One region of the Cupriavidus sp. 05L411 genome, then DNA from elsewhere that is predicted to be linked to it. Evidence: predicted binding sites of a transcription regulator. Region 1 holds the regulator's gene; each other region holds the start of a gene.
The links. Region 1 encodes sigma-54, which starts transcription at its own class of promoters, with help from an activator protein. Its sites were predicted from a motif close to TGGCANGNAANCTGCTTT; they were not measured.
Positions count from the first base shown of each region.

Region 2: the regulator sigma-54 is predicted to act here: its motif matches at 2,088-2,105, upstream of AC1DQR_RS01780 (ammonium transporter).
Region 3: the regulator sigma-54 is predicted to act here: its motif matches at 3,657-3,674, upstream of AC1DQR_RS16060 (GTP cyclohydrolase II).
Region 4: the regulator sigma-54 is predicted to act here: its motif matches at 1,515-1,532, upstream of pqqA (pyrroloquinoline quinone precursor peptide PqqA).

Region 1 covers NZ_JBFTOQ010000003.1:293,464-298,150, forward strand. The annotation lists gene hpf (ribosome hibernation-promoting factor, HPF/YfiA family) at 1-204, opposite strand, end outside; gene AC1DQR_RS05350 (RNA polymerase factor sigma-54) at 254-1,729, opposite strand; gene lptB (LPS export ABC transporter ATP-binding protein) at 1,864-2,649, opposite strand; gene lptA (lipopolysaccharide transport periplasmic protein LptA) at 2,674-3,318, opposite strand; gene lptC (LPS export ABC transporter periplasmic protein LptC) at 3,373-3,999, opposite strand; gene AC1DQR_RS05370 (KpsF/GutQ family sugar-phosphate isomerase) at 4,015-4,687, opposite strand, start outside.
Region 2 covers NZ_JBFTOQ010000001.1:381,086-385,772, reverse strand. The annotation lists gene AC1DQR_RS01795 (CreA family protein) at 46-552, opposite strand; gene AC1DQR_RS01790 (acyl-CoA thioesterase) at 569-1,054, opposite strand; gene AC1DQR_RS01785 (HU family DNA-binding protein) at 1,246-1,527, opposite strand; gene AC1DQR_RS01780 (ammonium transporter) at 2,138-3,340, shown strand; gene AC1DQR_RS01775 (mechanosensitive ion channel family protein) at 3,574-4,404, shown strand; gene AC1DQR_RS01770 (Bcr/CflA family multidrug efflux MFS transporter) at 4,478-4,687, opposite strand, start outside.
Region 3 covers NZ_JBFTOQ010000011.1:189,339-194,025, forward strand. The annotation lists gene AC1DQR_RS16040 (YfaP family protein) at 1-358, shown strand, start outside; gene AC1DQR_RS16045 (MGDG synthase family glycosyltransferase) at 440-1,621, shown strand; gene AC1DQR_RS16050 (hypothetical protein) at 1,689-2,165, shown strand; gene AC1DQR_RS16055 (acyltransferase family protein) at 2,333-3,451, shown strand; gene AC1DQR_RS16060 (GTP cyclohydrolase II) at 3,728-4,687, shown strand, end outside.
Region 4 covers NZ_JBFTOQ010000004.1:251,728-256,414, reverse strand. The annotation lists gene AC1DQR_RS06645 (TonB-dependent receptor) at 1-1,259, shown strand, start outside; gene pqqA (pyrroloquinoline quinone precursor peptide PqqA) at 1,565-1,639, shown strand; gene pqqB (pyrroloquinoline quinone biosynthesis protein PqqB) at 1,720-2,634, shown strand; gene pqqC (pyrroloquinoline-quinone synthase PqqC) at 2,658-3,356, shown strand; gene pqqD (pyrroloquinoline quinone biosynthesis peptide chaperone PqqD) at 3,353-3,634, shown strand; gene pqqE (pyrroloquinoline quinone biosynthesis protein PqqE) at 3,606-4,687, shown strand, end outside.

The DNA of each region.
Region 1 (4,687 bases):
GACAAAGATGTCCTTGCCCTTGAGATGTAGATTGATTTCCGCGTACTGCCGCCGGTCCTTTTCTTTTGTATTGTCGACAGAGAGCAGCACACTTACGCCAATGACTTGATCGAAATGCCTGACGATACGCTCCAGTTTCGTTTCCACGTACTCACGCAGAGGGGGCGTGATGTCCAAGTGGTGTCCACTGATCTTGAAGTTCATAGCGTTTCTCCTTCTGAAAGAGCTGCATCAGGCAGGCGATGCAGCTCGGCTACAAAGTCTTACGGAGATTTACCGCGGGAATCTTGAGCGCTTCGCGGTATTTGGCAACGGTACGCCGTGCCACCACAAAGCCTTGCTCGCCGAGCAATTCGGCAATCCGGCTGTCGGACAAGGGGTTCCTAGCGTCTTCGGCTCCTATCAATTGCTTGATCAACGCACGGATTGCCGTTGATGAGGCCGCGCCGCCGGTTTCTGTGGATACGTGAGAGCCGAAAAAATACTTCAGCTCGAAAGTCCCCATCGGCGTTGCCATGTATTTATTGGTAGTCACCCGAGAGATGGTGGACTCGTGTAAACCCAGTGTATCGGCAATCTCCCGCAAAACCAAGGGGCGCATCGCAATTTCACCGTGGGTGAAGAAGTTCTTTTGACGTTCGACAATGGCTTGTGCGACGCGCAATATCGTATCGAACCTTTGCTGGATATTCTTGATCAACCAGCGTGCTTCCTGCAGTTTTTGCTGCAGCCCGGCCGCGCCAGCGTCGCCTTTTGCACCGCGCAAAATCTGCGCGTACATGTCGTTGATGCGTAGCCGCGGCATCACATCCGGGTTGAGGTGGGCGATCCATCCGCCGCTCAACTTTCGAACAAAAACATCGGGCACCACGAAGTCCGCTTCTGGCCGGCTGTAGGCGTGGCCTGGATAGGGCGCGAGCGAGCGGATCAGTTCATGTGCTGCCTTGAGTTCCGGCTCGTCCACTTGCAGCGCTTTTTTCAGGCGCGTGTAATCGCGCACCGCCAGCAGCTCCAGGTGATTGGTGACGATGCTCAGCGCCAGTTCGCGCTGCGGATGCTTGAGCCTGCGCAATTGCAGCGCCAGGCACTCGGCGGCGTTGCGCGCCCCGACGCCCGGCGGATCGAAGCTCTGCAGCAGCGTGAGCACAGCCTGGATCTCGTCGACCTCGAACTCGAGCTCCTCCGGCAGCTCGCTGCAGATTTCCTCGAGCGTGGTGCTCAGGTAGCCATCATCGTCCAGGGATTCGACCAGGAAGATGGCCAGCCCTTTGTCGCGCAGGGAAATCTTGAGCGGCGCCAGCTGCTCCATGAGGTGTTCACGCAGCGTGGGCTCGGCATCGCGCAGCTGCATCGGGGTTTTTTCGTCGTCTTCGCCTTGCGGGCGGCGTGCGAAGTCGTCCAGGCTCCAGTCGCTGCCGTAATCCTCATTGCTGTCAGAGTAGCTGTCGTCGGCTTCGGGGGCGCCATCGGGGCGGTTCTCGCTGGTGCCCTGGCCATCGGCTGGCGCCGGCGCGGGCGCGCTCTGCAGGTTCACCGAGCCGTCCGAAGATACGCGCAACGGGCTGTCCAGCCAGTCGTTCTCACGCTCGAGCAAGGGGTTCTCGGTCAGCGCCTGTTCCACTTCCTGCTGCAGTTCAAGCGTGGACAGTTGCAGCAGCCGGATCGACTGCTGGAGTTGCGGCGTAAGCGCGAGATGCTGCGAGAGGCGGAGCTGTAGCGACGGTTTCATGCGACCTATTTTATGCCCAACTTCCGTACTGGTGGAACGGAAATTGCTATCGCTGGTGTCGCTATGATCGTTTGAAGGATAAAAGGCGACACTGAAGCCGCCGGGGGGCGATGCGCGGCAGGCGCCGCGCGCCCTTACATACGGAAGTTCTCGCCCAGGTAGACCTTGCGCACCGACTCGTTGGCGATGATGTCTTCAGGCTGCCCGGACGCCAGCACCGCGCCTTCGCTGATGATGTAGGCGTGGTCGCAGATGCCCAGTGTCTCGCGCACGTTGTGGTCGGTGATCAGCACGCCGATATTGCGTGCCTTGAGGAAGCTGACGATGCGCTGGATTTCGCCCACCGCGATCGGGTCGACGCCGGCGAAGGGCTCGTCGAGCAGGATGAAGCGCGGCGCGGAGGCCAGCGCGCGGGCGATTTCCACGCGGCGGCGCTCGCCGCCGGACAGCGATAGCGCCGGGTTGTCGCGCAGGTGGGCAATCTGCAGGTCATCCAGCAGGGTGTCCAGCCGGCGCTCGATCTCGACCTTGCCCAGGGGTTTGCCATCGTTGAGCTGCAGCTCCAGCACTGCGCGGATGTTCTCCTGCACATTGAGCTTGCGGAACACGGAGGCTTCCTGCGGCAGGTAGGACAGGCCCATGCGCGCTCGCTCATGGATGGCCAGGCCGCTGATGTGCTTGTCGTCGAGCACGATATCGCCCTCGTCCAGCGCCACCAGCCCCACGATCATGTAGAACGACGTCGTCTTGCCCGCGCCGTTGGGGCCCAGCAAGCCAACCACCTCGCCGCTCTTCACGTCGAGCGACACGTCCTTGACCACGGTGCGCGAGCCGTAGCGCTTCTTCAGGTGGCGCACGACCAGCGTGCTGCCGTCCTTCAGGGTGGCGGGCTGGGACGGTGCGGTTTGGGTAGCGGTCATGAAGGTGAAGTCAGAATCCGTGGGTCAGGGGTTGACGGGGGCAGTTGCCGGCTTGAGCGGCAGAGGGCTGGCTGCGGCACCGCTGGCGGGCTGCTCCTGGCGCGGCGACAGCACGGCGCGCACGCGGCCCGACGGGCTGCCCGCGGTCGCGTTCTCGGCGCCACCGCTGGCCGTGTAGAACTCGTTGCGGCTGTCATAGGTGATCACCGCGCCGCGGATCTCGTCGACCAGCTTGGCGCCGGCCAGGCGGGCCATGCGGGCGCGCCCGATCAGCTTGGACAACTCCTGCTTGCCGTCATATTCGATGCGGTCGCCCCAGCCGTCGATGTACTCGTCGACGTTGTCGCGCTTCTGGCGGATATAGGCTTGCTTGCTGCCCTTGGAGGTCGCGACCGCGTACTGGTAGCCCTCGGGATCGGTACGGACTTCGGCTGCGTCGGATTTGAGCACCATGGTGCCCTTGGTCAGCACCACGTTGCCGGTCAGTACATAGACCTGCTTGACGTCATCGTAGCTGGCATTGTCGGCCTCCAGGACCAGCGGCTTTTCGCGGTCGGCCTTTTCGGCGCTGGCGGGCGCGGCCAGCGTGAGGCCAAGGACGGCGGCCAGCGTCAGCAAGGCGGCCGTGCTGCGGCGCAGACAGGACGAAGTCGTCGGGAATGGATTCATGTTGGCGTGATGGCGGTTGACGCGGGCGGCTGGTGCCCGCGGGCGGCTTCAGGGCTACTTTGCGGGACTCGCCGGCGGCGGCCCCGTGATGATGGTGCCGCGTACGTTACCCAGCAATTGTACTTCGCGAGTGACATTGTTGAAGACCAGGCCGTTGGCGGTCATCACCGATGGGCCGCGGGTCAGCTTGACAGCCTTGTCGGTCTTGACGATGTCATCGTTCACCAGCACCTGGAAGTACTCCGAGGCGGCCGTCATCTGCGGATCCTTGGCGGGGTCGGGACCCTGGGCGCGCACGATGAAGGCATTGCCGAACAGGTCGATGACCGAGCCTTCCGCGTTCATCGTGCCGCGATCGGAGTGGCCGGTGACGGGCGGACGGTCGATTTCATAGGAACGCATGGCCGGACGCGTCACATCGTAGGTCTGGTCGTCCTCGAAGTGGATCATCTTGTCGCCGGTGAAGCGCAGCTTGGTGTTGCCGTCCTCGGCAAGCTCGGTCGCGGAAAAACGGATCATGTAGTAATCCGGTTCATGCTTCTTGCCTACCGGCCCGGTGTCCGCTTCTTTCGGGGAGTTGACCTGCACCAGCCAGAAGGTGCTGCCCGCCACCAGCGCCATCAGTAGCAGGGGCAGGGCTCGCATGGCAAGCCGGCTCAGGGAGGACAGGATTTCCCGCATAGGCATGGGCTGGCCTCAGATGACCTTGGCGCGGGTCAGGTCGTGGATGTGGAGCGCGCCGACCAGGCGCCGCTCCGCGTCGACCACCAGCATCTGGTTGATGCGATTCGCCTCCATGACCTGCACGGCTTCCACGGCCAGCTGGTCCGGCCCGACGGTATGCGGTGTGCGGTGCATGACCTCGCTGATGGGTACGGTCTTCCAGTCGCGCGGGGTTTCGAGCAGGCGGCGCAGGTCGCCATCGGTGAAGACGCCGATCAGGCGGTCGTCCGGGTCCACCACCGCGGTCATTGCCATGCCTTTGCGGGTGATTTCCATCAGGGCCTGCGCCAGTGGTGTGCTCTCGCGCACCTTGGGCACCGCGTTGCCGCTGCGCATGACGTCGCGCACGTGGGTCAGCAGCTTGCGCCCGAGCGCGCCGCCCGGATGCGAGCGGGCAAAGTCTTCCTCGCCAAAGCCGCGGGCATCCAGCACCGCCACCGCGAGCGCGTCGCCCATCGCCAGTGCGGCGGTGGTGCTGGCGGTCGGGGCCAGGTTGAGCGGGCAGGCTTCTTTTTCCACGCCGGCATTGAGGTGCGCGTCGGCCAGCTTGGCCAGCGTGGACGCGGGGTTGCCGGTCACGGAGATGAGCTTGGCGCCGATGCGCTTGACGATCGGGACGATCGAAAGCAACTCGGCGGTCTCTCCG
Region 2 (4,687 bases), on a different contig from region 1:
TGGATTATTGAATGGATCGTGGAACGTGGATCGGGAAGCGGATGCCTACTTGACCGGAATCGGCGTGGCCGCCGCCACCGGCACGGCGGTCACACTATTCTGCGGGCTGCCGGACACGATGCGGTCCGAGTAGGTCAGGTAGACCAGGGTATTGCGCTTGCGGTCGACCGTGCGCACCACGTGCAGGGTCTTGAACAGGATCGACATGCGCTCGGAGAACACATTGTCCTGCTGGCGCAGCGGCCCCTTGAACGTGATCGGCCCTACCTGGCGGCAGGCGATGGAGCTTTCCGGCGGGTCTTCGGCCATGCCTAGCGAGCCCTTGATGCCCCCGGTGCGGGCACGCGACACGTAGCAGGTCACGCCTTCGACCTGCGGATCGTCATAGGCTTCGATCACGACTTTGTCGGAGCCGGTCATGCGGAAATTGGTGCTCACGCTGCCGATCTCCTCGGCATGCGCGGCCGGCGCCAGCAGCGCAAGCGCCGCCAGAAGGCCGGTCAGGGGCCACCGCGGCCCACGGGAAACGCGATGGGAACGCCCGGATTGCATGGCCGTGCCCCCCACCTCAGGACACCGTGCCGGTAATTTCATCGTGCCGTTTTTCCATTTCCTGGCGCAGCTGGCGGCGCAGCTGGGCTGCGGCAAAGCGCTGGCGCTCGACTTCGTCGCGGGGCACCAGCGGCGGCACTTCGGCGGGCGCGCCGCTGTCGTCCACAGCGACCATGGTGAAGTAGCAGCTGTTGGTATGGCGAACCAGCTTGCTGCGGATATTCTCCGTGATCACCTTGATGCCGATTTCCATGGAGCTGCGGCCGGTGAAGTTGACTGCCGCCAGGAACGTCACCAGCTCACCCACGTGGATGGGCTGGCGAAACACGACCTGGTCGACCGACAGCGTGACCACGTAGCGCCCGGCATAGCGGCTGGCACAGGCGTAGGCCACCATGTCGAGGTACTTGAGGATGGTGCCGCCGTGCACATTGCCGGAGAAATTTGCCATGTCCGGCGTCATCAGCACGGTCATGGAAAGCTGGTGGGACAGGTCATTCATGATGAAAATCCGGAGTCTGGAAGCGGCCGGGCCGACCCGCGGTGCAGGTCGAAAGGCTGGCGCCGACGATCGGCAGTTTAACCCGGAACGATCGCCCTGCCCTGCCCCCGAGAACGTCGAAGGGCACCCAGGCACCAATAAAAAAGCGGCCCGACGGGCCGCCTTCCTGTTTGCGCCTGGGCGCGGACTACTTATTTCTTCTTGTTCACAGCGTCCTTGAACCCTTGGCCGGCAGAGAACTTGACCGTCTTGGCGGCCGGAATCTTGATGGTCTCGCCAGTACGCGGATTGCGTCCGGTACGTGCGGCGCGCTTGCCGGAGCTGAAGCTGCCGAAGCCCACCAGCGTTACCGAATCACCCTTGGCAACCGCCTTCTTAATGTTGTCCAGAGCGGCATTCAGCGCGCGCTCTGCTGCAGCATTGCTCAGTTCCGCGTCAGCGGCGATGGCAGATACCAGTTCACCTTTATTCATGGCTGATTTCCCTTGTTGGTCGTCTTGATCGGAGTGTCTGCCACGCGGCAAATTACCGATCGGCGCAGTCTAATCCGCGCTTTACGCATTGGGCAATCCCCAGTGGCACCAATGCAACGAAAAAAGCCGCAAATCCTTGAGTCAAGCGCCTTTGCGGGGAATTTACCCCTCCTTTTCCGTGCTTTCAAATGCGGCCAGCGAGGGTAATGGTCATTCAAACCCCCGTACGTGATGACAGGCATCGCTTGACAAGGTCAGACCTGCGCTGTGTGCGCCTTGCTGCCGCCGAGACCGCCCAGACGGCTTGGTCGGCGGTATGCCAATGGCTTTGGATGGACGCCCCGCCACAGTCCATCATGGTGCATGAAATCCCTGGACGTGCGCCCCAAATAGGGGCATTGCCTCATTTTGGCGCAGCCTCCATATGGCGGGCATACCCGGCGCATGCTATTCGGCTGCAGGTTATGGCTTCTCAATCCGTGCGCCGCCCCCTTCGAGCGCGACAAATCGGTGCAAATCCCACCAACACGGTGCAGATCCCGGCCTGCGATGCCCCAGACTGGTACGTTTTTTGCATACGTGTGCTCCCATTTTGCGCATAGAGGATTGTATGGACAAATGGAAGAGCGGCACCGATGCCCTGTTCATCTTGCTAGGGGCGATCATGGTGCTCGCCATGCACGCGGGCTTTGCGTTCCTGGAGCTGGGCACGGTGCGCAAGAAGAACCAGGTCAACGCACTGGTCAAGATACTGGTGGATTTTGCGGTTTCCACGATCGCCTATTTTTTTATTGGCTACACCGTGGCCTATGGGGTCGAGTTCTTCACCAGCGCCCATGCACTGGCGGAAAGAAGTGGCTATGAGCTGGTGAAATTCTTTTTCCTGGCGACGTTTGCCGCCGCCATACCAGCGATTATTTCTGGCGGCATTGCCGAGCGCTCGCGCTTCAACCCGCAACTGGTGGCCACCTTTGTCCTGGTGGGCCTGGTCTACCCCTTCTTCGAGGGCATTGCCTGGAACAACCGCTTTGGCGTGCAGGACTGGATCGCCTCGATCGCCGGCGCGCCGTTCCACGACTTCGCCGGCTCCGTCGTGGTCCACGCCATGGGCGGCTGGATCGCGCTTCCCGCCATCTTGTTGCTGGGCGCGCGCCGCGGCCGCTACCAGAAAGACGGCCGCATCAGCGCGCACCCGCCCTCGAACATCCCGTTCCTGGCGCTGGGCGCATGGGTGCTGGCGGTAGGCTGGTTCGGCTTCAATGTCATGAGCGCGCAAACCGTCGACAAGATCAGCGGGCTGGTGGCCATCAACTCCCTGATGGCCATGGCCGGCGGCACGCTGGCCGCCTGGGCGGCCGGCCGTAACGACCCCGGCTTTGCCTACAACGGCCCGCTGGCCGGGCTGGTGGCGGTCTGCGCCGGCTCCGACCTGATGCACCCGCTGGGCGCGCTGGTCACCGGCGCCATTGCCGGCGCGCTGTTCGTCTACTTGTTCACGCTGGCCCAGAACAAGTGGCATATCGACGATGTGCTGGGCGTCTGGCCGCTGCACGGGCTGTGCGGCGCGTGGGGCGGCATTGCCGCCGGCATCTTTGGCAGCCAGGTGCTCGGTGGCATTGGCGGCGTTTCGCTCGGCGCGCAGTGCATCGGCACCCTCCTTGGCATCGCGATCGCCCTGGTAGGAGGCACCGTGGTTTACGGCACGCTCAAGAAGGTCGTGGGCATCCGGCTTGACGCTGAATCGGAATACAACGGCGCGGACCTGTCGCTGCATCGCATCTCCGCCACGCCGGAACGCGAAACCAACTGGTAAGGCACGGCGCAAAGGGGATTCACGCCCTTGCGCCACGCCCACCCCACGCTCCCACGACCCATGGCCGCGAGTGGCGCGCTGCGCCCTGCGCGGCCATTTTGTGCTTGAACTTCCGCTCGCCGCGTAGCAATAATGCGTTGCCTGCCTTCGCGCCCCGCCCCCAACGCGTCCGGGCATCCGCTGCATGATGTTCGTTGCCTGTATACCTGCCCAGCCAGCAAGGGAGAAACGCGATGGATGCTACAACGCTGCAGAAGTATCAGGATGTCGTCGTCGCCTATGCGACGGAAGTCGGGTTCAAAGTTCTCGCCGCCCTCGTCTTCTGGGTGGTTGGCCGGTGGCTGATCCACGTCGTGGTGCGCATGGTGCAGGGGTCCCTGACCAAGCAGAAGGTCGACCCGACCTTGCTGCGCTATGTTGGTTCCATCGTCACGGTGACCCTGAATATCGTGCTGATCATCGGGATACTGGGTTACTTCGGCATCCAGACCACCAGCTTTGCCGCGCTGATCGCGGCGGCCGGCATCGCCATCGGCATGGCGTGGTCGGGGCTGATGTCCAACTTCGCGGCAGGCGCTTTCCTGGTGGTGCTGCGGCCCTTCAAGGTCGGGGATTTCGTCACCGTTGGCGGGATCACCGGCACCGTCAGGGAGATCGGCTTGTTTGCCACCACGCTGGACACGCCAGACAATGTCCTGACCGTGGTCGGCAACAACAAGATCTTTGCGGACACAATCCAGAACTTCAGCGCCAACCCGTACCGCCGGGTCGAGCTAAAGGCCCAGTTGGCCGGCAGCACCGACGTGGCGGCGGCCGCCACCCTGCTCAAGGAGCGGCTGGCCGCGCTGCCCAACGTTCTGGCCGAGCCGCCGCCTGACGTCGAGATTCTCGAGTTCACCCTGGTGGGCCCGGTGCTCGCGGTGCGTCCGTACTGCCATACCGACCATTACTGGCAGGTGTATTTCGATAGCAACGGGGTGATCCGCGAGAGCTTTGGCGAGGCCGGCTTCGCCGCCCCAATGCCAGCTCAACTGGTGGTGCTGCAAAACGGCGCAGCCGCTTAACCGTGTATCGATGGGATGGCGCGGCCACGCTGAGCCAGGCCGCCCCGCTAACGCAGCACCATCGGCGCCCGGATCATTCGGCGCCCTGCACCGTCACGCCTGAACGGCCAAAGGCCCGCATCAGCACGGCGCCGGTACCGCAAACGCCCATGACCACCGCCAGCGGCAGCGCGCTGCCGTCCCGCCAAAAGCTGACGGCGGCGCCGGCCAGCGTGCCGAGGGAGAATTGCAGCGTTCCCATTAATGCGGAAGCCGTGCCGGCACGATGGCCCTGCTGGTCCAT
Region 3 (4,687 bases), on a different contig from region 1:
CCTGCGCGTGGTGCTGTCCTGGGACAGCGATCAGACCGACCTGGACCTGCATGTGGTGGCGCCCGACGGCCAGCACACCTTCTATGCGAATCGCGTGGCCAGCAACGGCGGCGCGCTCGATGTTGACGTCACCACCGGCTATGGCCCGGAGATCTATTCGATTGCCGCGCCGCCCCCCGGCACCTACCTGGTCTATGTGAACTACTACGGCAGCGGCGCCGGCCCCGAAGCCATTACCGTGGCGCAAGTGGCGCTGATCACCGATGAAAACACGCCCAACGAAAAGCAGCAGGTGTTCCGCGTGCCGATGCGCAAGCCCGGCGAACTGACGCTGATCAAGTCCTTCGTCATGAAGTGAGCACCTCCCCGAAACTCTCCAGCACCCCAGCGTCCCGGCACCTCCGGGATCACCCCGGAAGCCCAATCCCCCCCAATCCCCATGCAGCAGCAGAAGATCCTGTTCCTCAGTGTTTCCGCCGGCGCCGGCCACATGCGCGCCGCTGAAGCACTGCGCCTGACCGCCGAAGCCCAATTCCCCGGCGTGCAGACGCTTCACCTGGACGTGATGGAATACGTCCCGGCCACGTTTCGCAAGCTCTACACCGACTTCTACATCAAGCTGGTGAACAGCTATCCGGCCCTCTGGGGCATGCTGTACCAGCACACTTCCGAGGCCGACCCGGCAGCGCCAATGCAAAAGCTGCGGCGCGCCGCCGAGCGCCTGAGCACGCGCGCGCTGCGCCGTGCGATCGACGAGTTCGCCCCGGATGCCATCGTCTGCACGCACTTCCTGCCCGCCGAGATCCTGATGCATGAGGTACGCAGGGAGCGGCTGGCGGTGCCCGTGTGGGTGCAGGTGACTGACTTTGATCTGCACGGCATGTGGGTGATTCCCCATATGACGGGTTACTTTGCCGCCAGCGAGGAAATCGCCTTTCGCATGCGGGCCAGCCGGATCGAGGCTGGCCGCATCCATACCACAGGGATTCCGGTGGTGCCGGCGTTTTCCCGCCCGCAGGATCGCCAGGCCTGCGCACAGCATTTCGGGCTCGATCCGGCACGGCGCACCATCATGTTGATGGGCGGCGGGGCAGGGCTCGGCGGCCTTGACGAGGTGGCCGGCGCGCTGATGCGGCTGGACCACGATTTCCAGCTGATCGTGCTTGCCGGGCGCAACGAGACTGCGCTGGCGCGGCTCAAGACGCTGGCCGCCGCACACCCCGGACGCCTCTTTCCCTTCGGCTTTACCAACGAGGTGGAACGCCTGATGGCGTGCTCCGACCTTGTCATCACCAAGCCGGGCGGCCTGACCACGTCCGAATGCCTGGCGATGGGCGTGCCGATGGTGGTCAATGCGCCGATTCCCGGTCAGGAAGAGCGCAATGCCGATTACCTGCTGGAGCAAGGCGCCGCGCTCAAGGCGGTCGACCTGGTATCGCTCGAATACCGGGTGCGCCTCTTGCTGGCGGAGCCGGCACGGCTCGACCAGATGCGTGCGCGGGCTAGCGCGCTGGGGCAACCGGCGGCCGCGCGCCGCGTGCTGGAAACCGTGCTCGGGCAATTGGCGCAGTGCGGCCAGCTAGCCGGCCACGGCGGCGCGGCTGCGACGGCGGCGCGTTGAGATGCGCGCGCTGAATCTGTCTTCTTCAACCCGGCACGCGGGCCAGTCTTATCCATCGCGCCATCCCATGGTGTTGGTGCTGACCGTGGCGTGGACCCTGCTGCTGGCCTATTTCTTCGCTAACGTGGAGATCCAGATCGAGGGCGCCGCGGGCTGGGCGGCCAACCTGCCCACCTGGCGCATCGAGCATCACTGGCTGCTGGATATTTTCTGGGGTGGGCGCCCGATGACGGGCTATCACGCGTGGGTATTCCCCTGCGTGGCGCTGTTCTTCCATTTTTCACTGGTGTTCGGCGGGCGCTGGAACTGGCGCGCCGAGGCGCGCGTGATCGCCTGCATCATGGTGTTCTGGATCAGCGAGGATTTTCTCTGGTTCGTGCTGAACCCGGCGTTCGGGCTGGCGCGCTTTGCGCCGAGTTTCGCGCCCTGGCACATCCACTGGTGGGCCGGCGCGCCTACCGATTATTGGGTTTCGCTGGGCGTGGCGGCGGTGTTGCTCTGGTGGTCATGCAGGGGGCCGGTGGGGAATCGTTACAGTTTTTAGGTAAATGCCGTCAATATGCTGTTTGGTACATATGTTGCGGTGCAATGTGTGACCAATACAACGCTTCTCGCCATTTTGCGGCGGTGCATCGTGACCCGTTTTGGCGCCATCCTGTTTCCTGGGAGTAGAATCCGGCCCTTGTGTACTTTGTAGCATTCTTATAACAAATGAGCCCCCGTCCTTCGCGCATGGCGTGCATTGACGCTCTCAAGGCGATCAGTTCACAGCTGATCGTGCTGCACCATCTTGCCTTCTATGGCCCCATGTCCGATGCGGCCCACGTGCTGGCGCCCGGTCTGCTCGACRGGTTTTCGCAGTACGCGCGCATCGCCGTGCAGGTGTTCCTCGTCATCAGCGGCTTCCTGGCGGCGCGCAGCCTGGCGCCCGGCGGGCATTTGATGGTGCCGCGCCCCTTGCAGGCAATCTGGCGCCGCTACCAGAAGCTGGTGGTGCCCTATACCGCGGCTATCTTGATTGCCATTGCCGGTGCCGCCATTGCGCGCACCTGGATGCATCACGACTCCATTCCCGGCGCCCCCGGCCTGCACCAGTTCCTGGCGCATGTGCTGCTGCTGCACAACGTGCTGGACTTCGATGCCTTGTCTGCTGGCGTCTGGTATGTGGCCATCGACCTGCAGTTGTTCGCCTTGCTGATGGTGGCGTTGTGGGCAGCCCGCCGCTGCGAGCAATGGTTCGACGTGGGCGGCAGCCCGATGGGCCCGCTGGCGGTGGCCGGGCTGGTGCTGGCTTCACTGTTCTGGTTCAACCGTGATGCCACGTGGGATATTTGGGCGATTTATTTCTTCGGCGCCTACGGCTTGGGCACGCTGGCCTTCTGGGCATCCGAGCCTGAGCGTTCACCGGTGGCACTGCTGGTGTTGTGCACCGTGGTGCTGGCAGCGCTGGTCGTGGATTTCCGGCTGCGCATCGCGGTGGCGCTGGCCATCGCGCTCCTGCTCGGCACGGCGCGCCGTGGCGGATGGCTTGAGCACTGGCCGCAGGCCCAGTTCCTGGCATTTTTCGGGCGCATTTCCTACTCGGTGTTCCTGGTGCATTTCCCGATTTGCCTGGTGGTGAATGCCCTGGTCTTCCATCTGGCTCCGCACCAGCCCGTCCTCAATGCGCTCGGCATGGTGCTGGCCTGGCTGCTGAGCAACGCCGCGGGGGCATTGTTCCATCGCTACGTGGAGAGCGGTGCGCCGTTGCGCGCATTGCGCCTGGCGCTGTGGCCCGCTGCTCACGAGCCGGTCCAGCGGCAGCAGGCGGGGCAGCAACGGTCAACCTGACCGACCGATAGTCCCGATAGTCCCGATAGCGCTTTCGGTTTATCCGAAGGCATATCCAGCGGCACCCGGCCCTAGCGGCCCGGTGCCGCTTTTACATGGTGCCGATGCACCAGGACTGGTGCTAGCCGCGGCGCTTGCGCACAAGCACAGTGCGCAAGCGGCATCGTGCGGCGTGCAACACAAGGTAAAAACGAGCATTGGGATATGGCACGAAGGTTGCCTACTATGGAATCGTAAACCTGACCGTTTGGTCAGGATTCTTGTTCCGAGGCTGCCATGTCCGATCATATTGTCCTGACCTCGCACGCGCGCCGCGACAAGCCGGCCGAGCCAATCCACTGGGGGGCCGCCACGGCAGCGGAGCGCGGCCCCGTGATCGCAAGTCTGACCAATCCGGCTCAGCGCAATGTGATCGGCACCCATTCCGGCGCATACGCGGTTTACCGCGCGCTGGCGGTGGCCTCCGGCAAGCTGCAGCGAGACCACCGCGCTGATCTCACCGATACCTCGCCGGCCGAGGTGATCGGGCCTCACCCGCAGTGGAGCGATCCGGACAAGATCGTCTCGATGGATCCCTGGGGCCACCTGGTTTCCAGCGCCTTCGGCGACCGGATCGCCGCGGGCATCGACATCCGTCCCTCGATCGCCATTACGCGTGCCCACATCAATATGCCGGAACTGATGGGCGCCATTGCGGCCGGCCGGCTCACACCCGACGGGCAGATCCTTCATGCCAATGGCGACGTGCGGGTCACCAAAGCCGCGATCGATCCGGTCTGGTACCTGCCGGGGCTGGCGCGCCGCTTCGAGATCAAGGAGAGCATGCTGCGCCGCAGCCTGTTCGAGCAGACCAGCGGCATGTTCCCGGAACTGGTCACACGCCCCGACCTGAAAGTGTTCCTGCCGCCGATCGGTGGCATGACCCTGTACTTCTTTGGCGATGTCAGCCAGCTTGGCAAGCCCGAGACCAAGGTGGCCTGCCGCGTGCACGACGAGTGCAACGGCTCGGACGTGTTTGGCTCCGACATATGTACCTGCCGGCCGTACCTGGCCCACGGCATCGAGGTGTGCATCGAGATGGCGCAGCAGGGCGGTGTGGGGCTGGTGGTCTATAACCGGAAGGAAGGCCGGGCGCTGGGCGAGGTGACCAAGTTCCTGGTCTACAACGCCCGCAAGCGCCAGGTTGGCGGCGACCGCGCCGAGACTTATTTTGCACGCACGGAATGTATCGCCGGC
Region 4 (4,687 bases), on a different contig from region 1:
TCAACACCACGCATATGTGGCAGCAATCCATCGGCGTGGCGCTCAGCGCCGCCAAGGAAACCGAGCACCACCTGCTCAACGCCGGGCTGACCTTCGACCGTAGCCGCCTGACCTATTCGCAGTACGAACAGCTCGCCACCTTCACCGACGATCGCGGCGTGGTCGCCGACCCGAATGCACCGAACGAGCTGTTCTCCGGCGTCAGCGGTACCTCGCGCGCGGTCGGCCTGTACCTGTCCGATACCTGGTCCTTGACGGCCAGCACCTTCCTCACCGCCTCGGCCAGGTGGAACCACGTCACCGTGAGCAATACGCTGCGCAACAGCGACGGCACCGAACAGCCGCAGGAGAGCTTCACCTACCGTCGGCTCAATCCCGCGCTGGGCCTGACCCAGAAGCTGGGCGGCGGCGTCTCGGTGTTCGGCGGCTACGCCCAAAACAACCGGGTGCCGACGGTGCTGGAACTGGGTTGCGCCGATCCGGCCCAGCCCTGCCGCCTGCCCGCTGGCCTGCAGGCCGACCCCTACCTCAAGCAGGTCGTGTCGCACTCCTACGAGGCGGGCGCGCGCTGGCGTCCCTCCAAGGACACCGAGGTGTCCGGCTCGTTCTACCGCATTGATAACCACGACGACATCCTGTTCCTGCGCGCGCCCAACACCCAGCAGGGCTACTTCGCCAACTTCGACCGTACCCGCAACCAGGGCTTCGACCTCTCCGCGCGGCAGCGCCTGGGCGACTTCACTCTGCGCCTCGGCTACAGCTATCTGGAGGCCACCTACCAGGCCAACGGGCAGCTCGCGGTGGGAGAGCGCACCATCGACGTCAAGCCGGGCATGCGCAGGGCCGGCCTGCCGCGGCACACCATCAAGCTGGGCGTGGACTGGCAGGCGCTGGCCGGCCTGACCCTGGGCGCCGACCTGGTTGGCGTGTCCAGCAGCGTGACCAACGGCAATGAAGACGGCCTGCGCGCCGACCCGCAGCCCGGCAAGGCGCCAAAGTACGCGGACTGGAGCACGCCCGGGTACGCCACGGTGAACCTGCGGGCGTCCTACCGCGTGAACAAGCACTTCGAGGTCTACGCGCGCGTGGCCAACCTGTTCGACCGCCGCTACGAGACCTATGGCCAGATCTCCAACGACCTGTTCCCCAACGGCAACCTGCTGCGCCCGCACGTAACGCCGGAGGACAATGCCAGCGCGCGGTTCGTCGCGCCGGGCGCACCGCGCAGCGCCTGGGTCGGGGTTGTGTACCGGATGTAGGCAGGCAGCCTGTTGCACATCTGGCCCGCGCTGTGGCAATGGCGTGACACTTTGTCCACGCCCGCGAGCACTTACCGAGAGCCTCAGGCGGGGCGTCATGCAATGCTGCGAAGCAGCATGATGCCCGCCTGGCGTGCTAGACGGAACCAGGCAAGAGGCTGCACGGCAATTGGCTTCGCCCAACGGTCGACGGCGGCGGCCGGGCATGCTTGTTGCGACACCGATGCCGACGGCAAGCAAGCTTCGCCGTTAGCTTCGCATGGACTATGCTGTACTTGCCTACCCCATCCTGAAAGGAGCCGCCAATGACCTGGACCACTCCCGCATACATCGATATGCGGTACGGATTCGAGATCACCATGTACATTGCCAACCGCTGATCCGGCGGACGGCTGGAATCCGGGAAAGCCCGCCGGCCGGCGGGCTTTTTCCTTGGCCCTGACTGGACAAACACCAGGCCATGACGACACTTCGGGTACTGGGATCGGCTGCCGGCGGCGGCTTTCCCCAATGGAACTGCAACTGCTTCAACTGCGACGGGCTGCGTCGCGGCACCATTGCCGCCACCGCACGTACGCAATCCTCGATCGCGCTATCCGAGGACGGCGTGCAATGGTTGCTGGTCAACGCCTCGCCCGACATCCTTGCGCAGATCCGCGCCACCCCGGCGCTGCAGCCGGCCCGCGCGGCGCGCGACACCGGAATCGCCGCCGTCTTGCTGATGGACGCGCAGATCGACCATGTCACCGGCCTGCTGATGCTGCGCGAGCACCGCAGCGCGCTGCCGGTCTATGCCACGGCCCCGGTGCTGCAGGACCTGAGCGAAGGTTTTCCGCTGTCCCGCATCCTGTCCCACTACTGCACCCTGGAAACCCATCCGCTGCCCCTGGACGCAAGCCCCTTCACCGTGCCGCCGCTCGCGGGGCTCACCTTGCATGCGATCGCCCTGGACAGCAAACCGCCGCCCTACTCCCCCAACCGCGCTGCGCCGCAGCGTGGCGACAATATCGGCCTGCGCATCGTCAGCGCCGGCGGCAAGCGCGTGTTCTACGCGCCCGGGCTGGGCAGCATCGAGCCGCACGTGCGCGCGGAACTCGCCCAGGCCGATGTGATCCTGGTCGACGGCACTTTCTGGACCGACGATGAAATGCGGCGGCTCGGCCTGTCGTCCAAGCTGGCCCGCGATATGGGCCACCTGGCGCAGTCCGGCCCGCTCGGCATGATTGCCGCGCTGGACGAAGCGCCGGCGGCACGCAAGATCCTGATTCATATCAACAATACCAACCCGATCCTGGTAGAGGACTCGCCGGCGCGCCGCGAACTGGCCGCGCACGGGATCGAGGTGGCCTATGACGGCATGGAGATCGCCCTGTGACGCCCGCACCACACCCCCAACCCATCCCGCAAGCGATCCCCGACGCCGAGCGCACGGCCTTCGAAGCGCGGTTGCGCGCGCTGGAATCGCGCTACCACATCCATCACCCCTTCAACCGGCGCATGGCGAGCGGCCAATGCTCACGCGAACAGATCCAGGGCTGGGTAGCCAACCGCTTCTACTACCAGATCAATATCCCGCTCAAGGATGCCGCCATCCTCTCGAATTGCCCCGAGCGCGAAACGCGGCGCGAGTGGGTGATACGCATCCTCGACCACGATGGCACCGCCACCGAGCCCGGCGGCATCGAAGCCTGGAGCCGCCTCGGCGAAGCCGTGGGGCTGACGCGCGAGGCGCTGTGGTCCCAACAGCTGGTGCTGCCCGGGGTGCGCTTCGCGGTGGACGCCTACGTCAATTTCGCGCGGCGCGCGCCGTGGCAGGAAGCGGTGTGCTCATCGCTCACCGAGATGTTCGCGCCCGCCATCCACAAGGAACGGCTGGCCGGCTGGCCGCAGCATTACCCGTGGATCGAAGCCGAGGGACTCAGCTATTTCCGTTCGCGCATCCCGCTGGCGCAGCGCGATGTCGACCATGGCCTGCGCGTCACGCTGGACTATTTCCGCACGCCGGCCGAACAGCAGCGCGCCACGGAAATCCTGCAGTTCAAGCTCGACATCCTGTGGTCGATGCTGGACGCCATCGAAAAGGCGTATCCCATATGAACTCCCCCGCCAAGCCGGACACCGTTGCCGCCACCCCGCGGCTGGACCCGCTCTACCGCCTGCAGTGGGAAGAGGCCCAGAAAGCCTGGGTGCTGCTCTATCCTGAAGGCATGGTCAAGCTGAACGACAGCGCGGCCGCCATCCTGCAGCGCTGTGACGGCGCCCATACGCTCGACATGCTGATCGACGAACTCCAGACGTCCTTCGGCGTGCAGGGCATTGCCACCGAGGTACACACCTTTGTCAAACATGCCTGCGAACGCGGCTGGCTCGTCTGAGCCGGGCGGACCCGCCACCACGGTGGGTCCGCCTCTGTGGCTGTTGGCGGAGCTGACCTATCGCTGCCCGCTGCACTGCGCCTTTTGCTACAACCCGGTCGACTACGTGCGCCATGGGCAGGAACTGGACACGGCGAAGTGGCGCCGGGTGCTGGAGGAAGCGCGCGCGCTCGGCGCCGCCCAGCTTGGTTTTTCCGGAGGCGAGCCGCTGCTGCGCGACGACCTCGAAGACCTGGTGGGCCATGCCCGGCAACTGGGCTTCTACACCAACCTGATCACCTCCGGCGTGGGCCTGACCGACGCGCGCCTGGGCGCGCTGCGCGTGGCGGGGCTTGACCATGTCCAGCTCTCGTTCCAAGACTCCACGCGGGAGATGAACGACTTCCTGTCGAGCACCCGCACCTTCGACCTGAAGCAACGGGTGGCGAAGCTGATCAAGGCGCACGGCTACCCGATGGTGCTCAACTGCGTGCTGCACCGGCACAACCTGGCCCATGTCGGCACCATCATCGAGATGGCGCTGGAGATGGGCGCCGAATACCTGGAGCTGGCCAATACGCAGTACTACGGCTGGGCATGGGAGAACCGGCTGGCCCTGATGCCGACCGAGGAGCAGTTGCGCGAGGCCGAGTCGGTGGTGGAGTCCTACCGCGCCAGGATCGGCAAGCGCTGCCGCATCCTGTTCGTGGTGCCGGACTATTTCGAGAAGCGGCCCAAGAAATGCATGAATGGCTGGGGCTCGGTGTTTCTCGGAATTGCGCCCGACGGCGCCGCCCTGCCCTGCCACGCCGCGCGCATGCTGCCCGGCCTCGTCCTGCCCAACGTGCGCACGCAATCGCTGCGCGATATCTGGTACCACAGCGATGCCTTCCAGCGCTTTCGCGGCACGGCATGGATGCCCGAGCCGTGCCGCTCATGCGACGAAAAGGAAATCGATCTCGGCGGCTGCCGCTGCCAAGCCTGGCTGCTGACCGGCGATGCCAGCCGAACAGATCCTGTTTGCGACAAGTCGCCGGATCATGCCACCGTGCGCAACGTAGTCATGCATGGACG